DNA from 4 places in the Staphylococcus debuckii genome. Region 4 is predicted to be linked to each of the others. Evidence: riboswitches for the same ligand, from Rfam matches in the RefSeq annotation. Region 4 holds a riboswitch; each other region holds the start of a gene.

Region 1 (3,199 bases), 610 kb from region 4:
TCCGGTACTTTTGCATCTAATTCCCACTCAGAGCAGTCTTGTTGTACAAAGAAGCTCAGTTGTTTTAAGGCTGTTTCAATCGGTAATTTTTCATCTAAAGCTGCTTTCTTTTCCAAAGCTTCTTCATGCGTTTTACCCACATAAGTGACTAAACCTGGGAAGATTTTGAGACGTCGGTCAGTGTAACCTTGCTTAGAAATTTCAGCATCCATACGCTTTCTGAAATTTCTCGCTTGCTCAATATTCCAAGAAACCGAATACACTGCATCCGCATATTTCACAGCCAAAGCAACACCTTGTTTAGAGGCGCCTGCTTGCATAGCTACCGGTTTGCCCTGTGGACTGCTCGGTGTTGAAAGCGGTCCTTTAACTGCAAAATTAACACCTTTATGATTAAAAGGCTGGATATTCTTAGAATCTACAAGTTGATTTTGATCACGGTCGTGTTTGAAATCCTCAGGGTGCCAAGATTCAAACGCGGCATTCATAACTTCTGCAAATTCTTCAGCAATTGCATAGCGGTCATCATGATTAGGCAACTCTGTCATCCCGTGGTTCTTAGACTCCAGGTCAGTCATAGAAGTAACTAGGTTCCAACCTGTACGGCCACCTGAAATATGGTCCAGACTCAACAATTGTCTTGCAGCCGTATAAGGATTCGAGAACGTGCTCGAAATAGTAGAAACTAAACCGACATGATGTGTTACCTGTGAAATCGCAGTTAAATTCACAATCGGATCAAACCAGAACGCCGGCATCGACGTATCATCCTTCGCAGGAAAAGATTGATTATCAGCAAAGAACACCGCATCAAATAAGCCGCATTCAGCAATTTGTGCCAAATCTTGGTAATAATTAATATCTCCAACACGTTCCACACTCGAATCAGGCATGAGCCAAGCAGCCTGGTGATGACCACAACCAAATATGAGGACACCAATATGTAGTTGCGCTTTCTGATCAGACATTTCCATTCACCTCTGTTTTTAATTTTAAAAAAGAAAGCATGAGAAAGAGGGCAGAACTTGAGAGTGCGCCCTCTGGGTTGATAGACGGGCTTTCGAAGGCTGATTCCTTGTCAATAAGTCGAAATTCCCCGAAGACTGAAGAACGTCTTCTGCTCATTTCTCCTTATTGCTCGGAATCAAAGCGGCCTTCTCAAGCACCTTGTTTAATTCATTGTCAATCCGCCGTCTACTGTAATATTTTGTCCTGTAATACCTTTTGCTTGTTCTGAAACGAGATAAACTACCATGTTGGCCACATCTTGAGGTGTTGTCACCTTTTTCAACGGCGTAGTTTGAGCGATTAAATCGAAGACTTCTGGTGTTGTCACGGCACTAGCGTCTGTAGTTTTAAGTAATCCACCAGAGACTACATTCGCCGTAATACCGTATTGTCCTAATTCTGAAGCGATATTACGTGTGAAGCCGATTAAAGCTGCTTTCGCTGTTGTGTACTCATGGTAAGGTACAACAGGATTTTGGTATAAATTAGTTCCGATACTTACAATACTTCCTGCTTGATGTTCGATGAATTGCGGTACTACGCTTTGCACTACGTTGAATGCTGCTTTCAAAGTACCGTCGATTTGTTGCTGGTAGTCTTCCCAGCTCATGTCAGGAAACGCTTTTTGGGCAGTTGGATCAAATTTGAATCCGACTAATGCGTTATTGACGACTGCATCAATTTGACCGAACTTTTCAGTGCCTTCTTTTACCAAAGCGTCTACCGCTTCGCGATTTGTGACATCTGCTTGTATTGCGACAGCGCGTTCGTTTCCGATTTCTTGAACGAGTTGCTCTGCTGCATCTTTGCTTTGGTTATAATTGATAATAATATTGAACCCTTGTTCTGCGAGTGTCTTAGTGATTGCTGCGCCTAAACCGCGTGCACCGCCTGTTACGAGTACTGTTCTTGCCATGTTAATCCGCTCCCTTTTTTCTATTATAGACATAAAAAATACGCATGATTGTTAAAATCTGCGTAGGCAAGAGGGCAGTCTGAGGTCAGTACTAAACCTACTCATTCTGCGGTTATCTCACACTTTCCTACGCTAGTTTCAGCTAGATCAGGTTCAAAGGGTCTGAGGAAATCCTCATCTCAGTTTGAAAAAACACCCCTAGTGCGTATCTTTTTGTTACTTTCAATGTAGCTTGAATTTGAGAGGGTGTCAAGGAGAGGAGAATCTTGTATGCAATACGTGAAATTTGGTGAATGAAAGTGTTATGATAAGGGAGAATTCTAGCGGATAATATTTAAATGAATGGAGGGATTTGAATGTTCTGGTTAGGAATGTCGTTCCCAATTTTAGCAGTCGGCTTCATTGTTATGGCTGTACGTGAAGAAAAGAAACGTAAAGCAAAACAAAAGGAAAAAGAAGCGAAATGGGAAGCAGAAAAAGCACAGAATAATGGTGAAGCAACGAATGAATCTGCCGAAAACCATTCAAATGCTGAGGAAGAAGTTAAACATTAAAGAAAGCTGGGACATATTAAATTGTCTCAGCTTTTCGTATCTACATACTAACATAAACATTCTCCGCTTAATCTCTCGAGATTAGGCTATAATTAACAAAGTAAGAAAATTCAGACATCTAAAAACAAAGGGGTAATGTTTATGTCAGAGACAACACAAACAAAGGACAAACCGAAGCCATCGAAACTCAGGAAATTTAAATTCAAAACACCGCATACTTACGCTTTACTGATGATGATTATCGCCGTAGCTTGCATTTTAACTTATATTATTCCTGCTGGAGAATACAAACGAGAAGAAAAGGGCGGACAAACACTTGTAGTTCCAGGGTCTTACCATGAAATTGCACAACACGGCGTATCCTTTCTAGACTTATTCCGTGCTGTTCCCGAAGGATTATTAACAGGGGGAGAAATAGTCTTTTACATCTTCTTAGTCGGAGGCGCCTTTGGTATTGTCCATCGCACAGGTGCTTTTGAAAACGGCATTAACCAAGCCATAAAATCATTAGGCTCTTCGAAAATTCTAATGATTCCACTCACTATGACCGTCTTTTCCATCTTAGGATTCTCTATCGGTTTAGCAGAAGAAACTATTATCTTCGTGCCGATTGGTGTTATTATTGCTCGCACGCTCGGTTATGATGCACTGACAGGAGCCGCCATGGTCATACTCGGTGCTGCCAGCGGATTTATCGGCGGGATGCTTAATCCATTTACAG
Region 2 (3,199 bases), 110 kb from region 4:
GCGGTCAATGTGTTTCCAGATATGTTCAACTTTGTGCTCTACAATTAGCACGGTCTGGTCTTGCCACATATCTTTAATATGATTCCACAAGTCTTCCGTCGCATCTACATCCAACATGGCTGTCGGTTCGTCTAAGAAAAGTGTGTCCGCTTCTTGCAACACTGTTTCTGCAATGGCTAACTTTTGTTTCATGCCGCCGCTTAATTTCTGTACAGTTTGCTTAGGTCCCACATCTAAATCAACTGAGGCTAAAGCCTTCTGAATTAAGGCATCCATGTCTTTACGCGGTACTTGCTTGTTTTCTAATACAAAAGCAAGTTCTTCATAGACCTTGGGCATGCAAAATTGTGTATCTGGATCTTGAAAGATGACACCGCTATTTAAATCGACTTCTAAATCATCATATTTCATCGGTAATTCTATTAAATTCGGAACGATGCCACTTAAGACATTCAGCAATGTACTTTTACCGCAGCCTGAAGGACCTAATAATAGTACCTTTTGTTTATCTGGAATTTCGATATCTAATCCATCAAAGGTTTTTTCAGGCGCATTCGGATATTTGAGTCGTAAATTTTTTGCACGTAACAAGGTAAATTCTCCTTACAAATTATCGTAATCTTTTTGAGAAGCAGGTCTGAATAATTTCGTCACACCTGTCTTATCAAGCGCTTTCACTAAGTAATAAGGGAAGAGACCTGCAAGCACAATACCGCTGACACAACGGAAGAATACATATAAGAATAAGTTCCAGCCTGCTACTTCGCCTAAATAACCATAGTAGAAGTCGATAGGGAAAGTGACTAATGCTGCAGCTAAACCAGCAAGCATTGCGACCATCACAGAGCGTGATTTATAACGGAAGATTGCAAAGATAATCTCACAAGCTAAACCTTGCAATAAACCGTAAACGATGGTTGCAATATCAAAGCGTCCCATGACGATTGTTTCACCGGCACCCGCTGCAAATTCGGCAAGTAAGGCAATACCCGGTTTAGGGATGATGAGGTAAGCTACAACTGCCGCCGCAAACCACATACCGTACGAGAGCTCCTCTAGATGTAATCCAGTCACTTGCATCGCTTTGTATACGAAGTTCCAGATGTTGTAGATGATAGCGAAAATAACTGCAATTAACACAGTTACCAAGATATCTGAAAGTTTAAGTCCTTTTGACATGATCAATAATTCCTCCTAAATATAAAAAAACACACAAACTTGTCTAGCAAGCTGCGTGAAATAGGCATCGGAACAGACCGGCATAACCCTTAACCAAATTGCCGGCAGATCTCCTGCACTTTCCTACGCTAGTCTCAGCTAGATCAGGTTCGAAGGGTTTGAAGCAAAACTGCTTCATCTCAGTTACGAAACACCCCTAGTGCTTTTCTTTATTGATTTATACTAAATGTATGCTTTTTAAAAGGAAATGTCAAGATGATTTCAGTAACAGAAGCCTTGAGGCGCCCACAATTTCATTCGATTTTTCTTAGTAAGCATTTTCATAGAAATTTAGGGTATTATCCGATTGAGTGAAAGACTTAATTTCGATATACTATGTACTACCATAGAATGATTTATTACATTCACTAAAGACACAACACTTATGTTCCTATATAATAACTATGAGGTGAAAAACATGTCGTATATAAAGAAGCACGCTGAGATCATTTTTAGTTTGATTATTGGCATTGTTTCACTTTTTATTGGAATCATAATATTATTAAATGTATCCTTTATCCATAAGCTTGCTAAAGGCGGCAAGGCCGATATACATATCTACAACGTATGGGATTTCGTCAATGCATTCTTCGGTGAAATTATCCGGATTATGAGTCGATTTATCGGTCAGTTTCCTGTTTTTAGTGCCATCTTCATTATAGTGTTCGGCATTGCATTGTTATGGATCGGTTATTTGTTATTTATGACGACGAAATATGATTATGATATCTCAATTTTCTTCCTTATTATAGGAATTCTCTTCTTTATCATTACTATTATCTTGATGACCCAAGTTTATGGGTTTGCAGCCATTATATTTGTGGTGTCATTCTTGGTGCACACAGGATATATTGTATATAAAGATGAATTGAATCATAATCATCGAAAAGAACATTATTTATGGATTATTTGTGCTTACGGTATCAGTTATTTAATCACACAAATTGCTTTGTATGGACGTATTGAAAGCCATGAAATCGCAATGATTGATATTTTAAGTGTGAATGCATTCTTTATTGTAATGTGGATTTTAGCACAAATCTCGATTTGGAATTTCTTGTTCCTGCGCAGATCTTTACCATTGACGAAAGCGGAATTAGGGGAAGAGATGGAATTTTCGCGTACGGATAAAAATGGCACAATGAGCCAGACTAAAGAACAACTTCGCGAATTCCAAGAGCGTACACAAGAATTTACGCATCGTACAAGACGTAGCATTGATTTAGAAAAAATGAGAAATAAGCGTGATAAATTTAAAAATACGATCAAAGAAAAAATTGATATCCAAGACGATGATATTCCAAATTGGATGAAGCGTCCGAAATGGATTAAACCTGGAATTGTAGAATTAATCTGCGGTATCATTTTATTCTTATTTACATTGTTAGAGTTAAATAATAGAAATGCTTTGTTTGCATCTGGAGAGTGGGAGTTATCGCAAACCTCTTATGTGATTGAGTGGATTACTTTATTCCTATTACTCATCATTATTATTATTTATATCATTACGACGTTAACGCATTTCTTACGAGGCAAATTCTATTATGTGCAAATGTTTATGATCAGTATTTTATTCTTTAAATTATTGACTGAGTTTGTGAATATTATGATTCATGGATTGTTATTATCGATTTTTATTACACCAATTTTATTAATTATGCTGGTTGCAGTGATTATTGCATTTGTGATTCAGATGCGTACACCTGTGGACGGCCAGTAGCATATTGAGCTGGGGAACTCTAAACGGTTTCTCAGCTTTTTGAGTCTTTCTTTTTAGAAAGGGAAGTTAGGATACGTTATGATGAAGACAAATAATTATAGAAGGCGGAATGGATTATGAAGACAGCGGTTATTAATAAGGGTAAGGAGCAGAAGTATTTGAACCACTATCCGTTAGTGGATGAAGAGGATATTTATGAGCACAGTCACTTGGTGGATGGAGATGTTTTCCATTTGGTGATGGATGATGGACGTTATTTGG
Region 3 (3,199 bases), 1.0 Mb from region 4:
AGCCGATAACGCTTTAATTAATAAATTTAATTTAACGTTTTACATCCAAAAAGCGGACTCCGTTCTTATTTTAAGAGCAGAATCCGCTTTTTTGTAATACATATGTAACTTATGAAACAAACTATTTATATTGTTGTAACCTATGTTATCGTATTAGATGCTATTATAAGTACAGCAAATTAATCATATAAAGTTTTTACCTTATAGGAGGATTTTTATTAAATGAAGAAACTATTAGTAACATCATCAGTAGCGGCAGCAGCATTTTTAGCAACAGGAGTAGCATCACACAACGCTGATGCAGCTGAGTTAAATACAGCAGAACAAACTAAATTAGCAGAAACTGCATTAAATAATCCTGCAAAATTAAATCAACATCCAGTACAAGAGGGTGCATATGAATTTAATTTCGAATACAAAGGTTATGACTTCCATTTTGAATCAAATGGTACATACTGGGAATGGAGTTATGCAGCAGCTGGAACTGTTCAGCAACCAACTCACGTAACTACTAGCCAAGCAGCACCAGCTCAACAACAAGCTGCACCAGTAGCAAAACAACAAACACAATCATATTCTTATAATATGCAATCACAATCTTATAACAATAATTCAAATTACAGCTACAACACTCAATCAACAAGCTATAGTGCACCAGCTCAATCATATTCAGGCGGATCTAGCAACATTCCTGCAGCACTACAAGCAATTGTATACCGTGAATCACGTGGTGATATCCATGCTGTTAACCCTGACTCAGGTGCAGCAGGGAAATATCAATTCTTACAAACTACATGGGATGCAGTAGCACCAGCAGGTTGGAAAGGTGTAAACCCAGCTAGTGATCCAGAATATATTCAAGACCAAGCAGCATTAACTTTATGGGATAATGGTAACGGTGCAGGACACTGGGCATATTAATATTTAAACTACAGTCGGGACTTTTGTCTCGGCTTTTTTCTTTTTCAATTCTTTAATATTGCATAACATTAAGGGGTTTGATACATTTAAACTGTATTAATCATTAAATTATATAGAACTGCTAGGGGCGCCTTATGGCTGAGATAGTTGTACTAGACCCTTATAACCTGATTTGGTTCGTACCAACGTAGGAAAGTAGTATATTAAGAATAAAGATTCTAATATTTTACTGCATTCCTGCGAAGGTTTGCAGTTTTTTTATTGGGAGGATTTAGAAATGAATTTTGCTGAATCATTAGAAAGAGACGCACAACCTATTATTGATGAAATTTATCAAGACCATTTCATTCAAGAATTATTAAAAGGTAATATTGAGAAAGAAGCATTACGTCAATATTTGCGTGCCGATGCATCTTATTTAAGAGAGTTTGCGAATATATATGCACTATTAATCCCTAAAATGCCAGATTTAAATAGCGTACGTTTTCTAGTTGATCAAATTCAATTTATTGTAAATGGTGAAGTAGAAGCGCATGAATTTATGGCTGATTATATTGGTGAAAATTACAACGAAATTGTTCAAAAAAAGGTTTGGCCACCTAGTGGGGACCATTATATTAAACATATGTACTATAACGTCTATGCGCATGAAAATGCTGCATATGCGATTGCTGCAATGGCACCTTGTCCTTACGTATATGCAATGATTGCCAAACGCGCAATGAAAGACCCAGAATTAAATAAAGATTCTATTTTAGCAAAATGGTTTGAATTTTATAATACTGAAATGGACCCATTAATTGACGTACTAGATGATTTAATGAACCAACTCACTGCTCATATGTCAGAAGCGGAGAAAAAGGAAGTAAGAGAGAATTATTTACAAAGTACAGTTCATGAATTGAACTTTTTCAATATGGCTTATACAAGTGAAAAATGGCAATTTGGAGGAGAAAGAGTATGAATAAACCTAAAATAGCTTTAACCATTGCAGGTACAGATCCAACAGGCGGGGCAGGCGTAATGGCAGATTTGAAATCGTTTCATGCATGCGGTGTGTATGGAATGGCTGCAATTACCAGTATTGTGGCGCAAAATACCAAAGGTGTACAACATATTCATAATTTAGACGTATCATGGATTAAAGAACAGCTTGATAGTGTGTTTGATGATGAATTACCTCAAGCTATTAAGACTGGAATGATTGCAACCAAAGAAATGATGGAACTGATTCGAGAATATTTAGAAAAGCATCCAGAAATCCCTTATGTAATCGACCCTGTTATGCTTGCTAAAAGCGGTGATTCTTTAATGGATGATGCAGGTAAACATGCATTGCAAGAAATCTTGTTGCCGTTAGCTGATGTGGCTACGCCGAATTTACCAGAAGCTGAAGAAATAGTAGGTTTCAAATTAGATACTGAAGACGCAATTAAAAAAGCTGGAGACATCTTTATCAATGACATCGGTTGTAAAGGTGTAGTTATTAAAGGCGGGCACATTGAGGATAAAGCCATTGCGAAGGATTATCTTTTTACAAAAGATGGTTTAGAAGTTTTCGAAAGTGAACGTTATGATACTAAGCACACACATGGAACTGGCTGTACCTTCTCAGCGGTTATCACAGCTGAATTAGCAAAAGGTAAATCGATTTATGATGCAGTTAAAAAAGCTAAAGATTTTATTGCTTTAAGTATTAAATATACACCGGAAATCGGCCAAGGCAGAGGACCTGTGAACCATTTCGCGTATATGAAGAAAGTAGGACTAGATGATGAGTAATGTATTAAATCAAATTAGATCAGAACATCCATTAGTAATTTGTTATACCAATGATGTGGTTAAGAATTTTTCAGCCAATGGTTTATTAAGTTTAGGGGCAAGTCCAGCAATGAGTGAAGCACCTCAAGAGGCAAAGGATTTCTATCCGGTAGCAGGCAGTGTCTTAATCAATATTGGTACTTTAACTAAAGAGCATGAGCATGCGATGTTGACTAACGGCAAGATTGCTAATGAAACGGATACACCTTTAGTCTTTGACCCAGTAGCAGTAGGGGCGTCACAGTATCGTAAAGATTTCTGTAAAAACTTTTTAAAACAAGTTAAGCCGACTGTTATTAAAGGGAATGCTTCAGAAATTTTAGCATTAATTGATGATTCAGCAACTATGAAAGGTACAGATAGTGCTGATAATCTTGATATTGTGGATATCGCTAAGAAAGCTTACCAAGAATATCAAACAGCGATTATTTTAACTGGAGAATCAGATGTTATCGTC
Region 4 (3,199 bases):
AGAGCATCGATAGAGAAACAGGAAAGAAAAAGAAAGATAAATAAAGTGGTCTTTAATGGGAGAAGTTCACTTCAACTTAAATAATTGTTGCTAATTTAGCAGATAGAAGCTGGGACATTAATTTGTTCCAGTTTCTTTTTATGTCTAGAGCGAGCAAATTGACTTCATATACAATTGCTCATACTATGGCATTAAAAGAGATTATGGATGGAGGGAATGTCCATGTTGCCGATTAGTATACTGGATCAAACACCTATTATTAAAGGACAAACAGTCAAAGAAGCGCTTAATCATACGCTAGAACTTGCACAACTCGCTGATGAGTTAGGTTATACAAGATACTTTGTATCAGAACATCATAACCTCAAAGATGTAGTGGGAACTTCACCAGAAATTTTAACGATGTATTTGCTGGATCATACAAAACGGTTGCGTATAGGTTCTGGTGGAGTAATGTTGCAACACTATCATCCGCTGAAAGTCATTGAACAATTTCATATGATAGATGAACTTTCTGACCATCGTGTAGATTTAGGTGTAGGAAAGGCACCAGGAGGATTTCCAAAAGTTGTAGATATTTTGCAAGAAGAATTGCAAAAGCCGCTTCCATCCTTTAATGAAAAGTTTTCGCTTTTAAATCATCTGAACCAACGAAATTTTGATGAGGCGTCAACTTATCATGGTATACGGACAGCACACAGAGAGGAAAATAATCAACCCGTCCCAATCTATTTATTAGGTGCTAGTAAAAAGTCAGCGCTACAAGCAGCCGAAACGAAAACAGGTATAATTTATGCATACTTCATTAATTCTGACCAATCAGCGCTTGAAGAAGCAGCCGAAGCTTATCATTCACTTTATCCTGAAGGTCGTTTTATTGTCAGCATACCAGCTGTCGTTACTGCAGATGGTTCGCAAAAGTTGCCATTTCGTTTTTCACAACGTCATTACGAACTTCTTTTTGATAGTGGAGAAAGAATCGTGTTAAATACGAAACAACAAGTAGAAGAATTTAAAGCTGAATCTACTGCAAGCTTTGAAGTAGTCGAGAAGAGAATGCGTATTATCAGTGGGACTAAAGAAGAGGTGACAGCTACACTCGATAATATTAATCGCAGTGGATTAATAGATGAATGGATGCTGCATATGCCTGTGCAAAGTCATCAATTAAGAATGAATACTGTAAAACAATTAGCGCCTGCCACTTCCTAAGATAGATTCAGATTATGATTACTTCATAATTAAAATTGACTTGTATAATAAAATATTGAATGTTATCATAAATTTGTAAATTAAATAATTCATTGCTAGGGGTGCCTATTTGGCTGAAAGATAATTATCAACCCTTTGAACCTGATCTAGTTAGCACTAGCGTAGGGAAGCGTTTATAATTGATGAGATAAGTGTGGATTTAATAATAAAGACATTGTATATTAGTGTATTTATTATGAATTCCTAAATATAAATTCTTTGCTGCGCATTCATAAATTAAATGAATGCGTTTTTTATTTTATCACGTATTTTTTGGCAAATATTCCTCCTAGCTTTGATTTTGAGGAGGCTATTTTTAATGAAACAAGAAGAAATTGAATTGAAAAAAGGATTCCCGGCAAGTCGCAGAATTTTTAAACAAGGTGCAGAAGCGGATATTCGTGTTCCCTTCAGAGAAATTGAATTAAGTGATACGGTAACTGAATACAGTACGGAAGAAAATCAACCATTTGTCGTTTACGACACTGCAGGCCCATACCATGAAGAAGGCTATGAAGTAGATGTTCAAAAAGGGATTCCAGATTTACGTTCTGATTGGATTAAAGCACGCAACGATGTTGAAAGTTACGAAGGACGCAAGGTGCAGTCTATTGATAATGGCTTCAAAAAGGAAGGGCATCGTAAATTTGTAGAGACACCTTTCCAATATCAGCCTAAGCGCGCTAAAGCAGGCAAAAGAATTACTCAAATGCATTATGCTAAGCAAGGCATCATTACAAAGGAAATGAAATTTATTGCAGTACGTGAAGGTGTAGAAGCAGAATTTGTCCGTGATGAAATTGCGAGAGGACGCGCTATTATTCCTAACAACGTCAATCATCCGGAGTCAGAGCCGATGATTATCGGTAAGAATTTCCAAGTGAAAATTAATGCTAATATTGGGAATTCAGCTGTTTCTTCATCCATTGAAGCAGAAATTGAAAAGTTAGTTTGGGCAACACACTGGGGCGCTGACACTATCATGGATTTATCTACTGGGAAAAATATTCATGCGACACGCGAATATTTATTAAGAAACTCTCCAGTTCCAGTAGGTACAGTTCCAATTTACCAAACTTTAGAAAAAGTGAATGGAGTAGCGGAAGATTTAACTTGGGAAATTTATAGAGATACATTAATAGAACAAGCAGAGCAAGGCGTGGATTACTTCACAATTCATGCAGGCGTGTTATTACGCTATGTACCGTTGACAGTAGATCGTTTGACAGGCATCGTATCACGCGGAGGCTCTATTATGGCGCAATGGTGCTTAGCACATCATGAAGAAAGCTTCTTATATGAGCATTTTGGTGACATTTGTGAAATCTTAAATCGCTATGATATTGCAGTATCTCTAGGCGACGGTTTACGTCCAGGCTCCATTTATGATGCAAATGATGAAAGCCAAATTTCTGAATTGAAGACATTAGGAGAATTGACAGATATTGCTTGGGAACATGATGTACAAGTGATGATTGAAGGTCCAGGTCATATTCCGATGCATAAGATTAAAGAAAACCAAGATTTAGCTGATTTCTATTGTAAAGAAGCGCCGTTTTATACTTTAGGACCGCTTACAACAGATATTGCTCCAGCATACGACCATATTACTTCAGCAATAGGAGCTGCTCAAATTGCTAGTCACGGCACTGCAATGCTTTGCTATGTTACGCCTAAGGAACATTTGGGATTACCAAATAAAGATGATGTACGTGAAGGTGTAATTACTTATAAAATCGCTGCCCATGCTGCAGATTTAGCGAAAGGTTTGCCTGGTGCGACAGAACGTGATGACGCTATAAGTAAAGCGCGCTTTGAATTCCGTTGGATAGATCAATTCAACTTATCTCTAGACCCTGAACGTGCGCGTGAATATCATGACGAAACGCTACCGAAAGAATCAGCGAAGGTAGCGCATTTCTGCAGTATGTGCGGACCTAAGTTCTGT

What was found. A riboswitch is a leader RNA that binds a small molecule or an ion and turns the genes downstream of it on or off. The one in region 4 is predicted to bind thiamine pyrophosphate.
Region 1: another riboswitch for thiamine pyrophosphate. It lies ahead of CNQ82_RS01925 (3-oxoacyl-ACP reductase); the one in region 4 lies ahead of thiC (phosphomethylpyrimidine synthase ThiC).
Region 2: another riboswitch for thiamine pyrophosphate. It lies ahead of CNQ82_RS05230 (ECF transporter S component); the one in region 4 lies ahead of thiC (phosphomethylpyrimidine synthase ThiC).
Region 3: another riboswitch for thiamine pyrophosphate. It lies ahead of tenA (thiaminase II); the one in region 4 lies ahead of thiC (phosphomethylpyrimidine synthase ThiC).

What each region holds. Positions count from the first base shown of each region.
Region 1 covers NZ_CP033460.1:407,514-410,712, forward strand. Annotated here, with positions in the region: gene CNQ82_RS01920 (LLM class flavin-dependent oxidoreductase) at 1-968, opposite strand, end outside; gene CNQ82_RS01925 (3-oxoacyl-ACP reductase) at 1,172-1,924, opposite strand; TPP riboswitch at 2,032-2,134, opposite strand; gene CNQ82_RS01930 (hypothetical protein) at 2,281-2,478, shown strand; gene CNQ82_RS01935 (YfcC family protein) at 2,620-3,199, shown strand, end outside.
Region 2 covers NZ_CP033460.1:1,124,187-1,127,385, forward strand. Annotated here, with positions in the region: gene CNQ82_RS05225 (ABC transporter ATP-binding protein) at 1-591, opposite strand, end outside; gene CNQ82_RS05230 (ECF transporter S component) at 604-1,179, opposite strand; TPP riboswitch at 1,283-1,387, opposite strand; gene auxA (lipoteichoic acid stability factor AuxA) at 1,637-2,938, shown strand; gene CNQ82_RS05240 (class I SAM-dependent rRNA methyltransferase) at 3,055-3,199, shown strand, end outside.
Region 3 covers NZ_CP033460.1:2,059,629-2,062,827, reverse strand. Annotated here, with positions in the region: gene CNQ82_RS09905 (aggregation-promoting factor C-terminal-like domain-containing protein) at 1-1, shown strand, start outside; gene CNQ82_RS09900 (transglycosylase family protein) at 223-921, shown strand; TPP riboswitch at 1,035-1,132, shown strand; gene tenA (thiaminase II) at 1,199-1,885, shown strand; gene thiD (bifunctional hydroxymethylpyrimidine kinase/phosphomethylpyrimidine kinase) at 1,882-2,703, shown strand; gene thiM (hydroxyethylthiazole kinase) at 2,696-3,199, shown strand, end outside.
Region 4 covers NZ_CP033460.1:1,017,062-1,020,260, forward strand. Annotated here, with positions in the region: gene CNQ82_RS04705 (peptide ABC transporter substrate-binding protein) at 1-44, shown strand, start outside; gene CNQ82_RS04710 (MsnO8 family LLM class oxidoreductase) at 208-1,212, shown strand; TPP riboswitch at 1,300-1,397, shown strand; gene thiC (phosphomethylpyrimidine synthase ThiC) at 1,571-3,199, shown strand, end outside.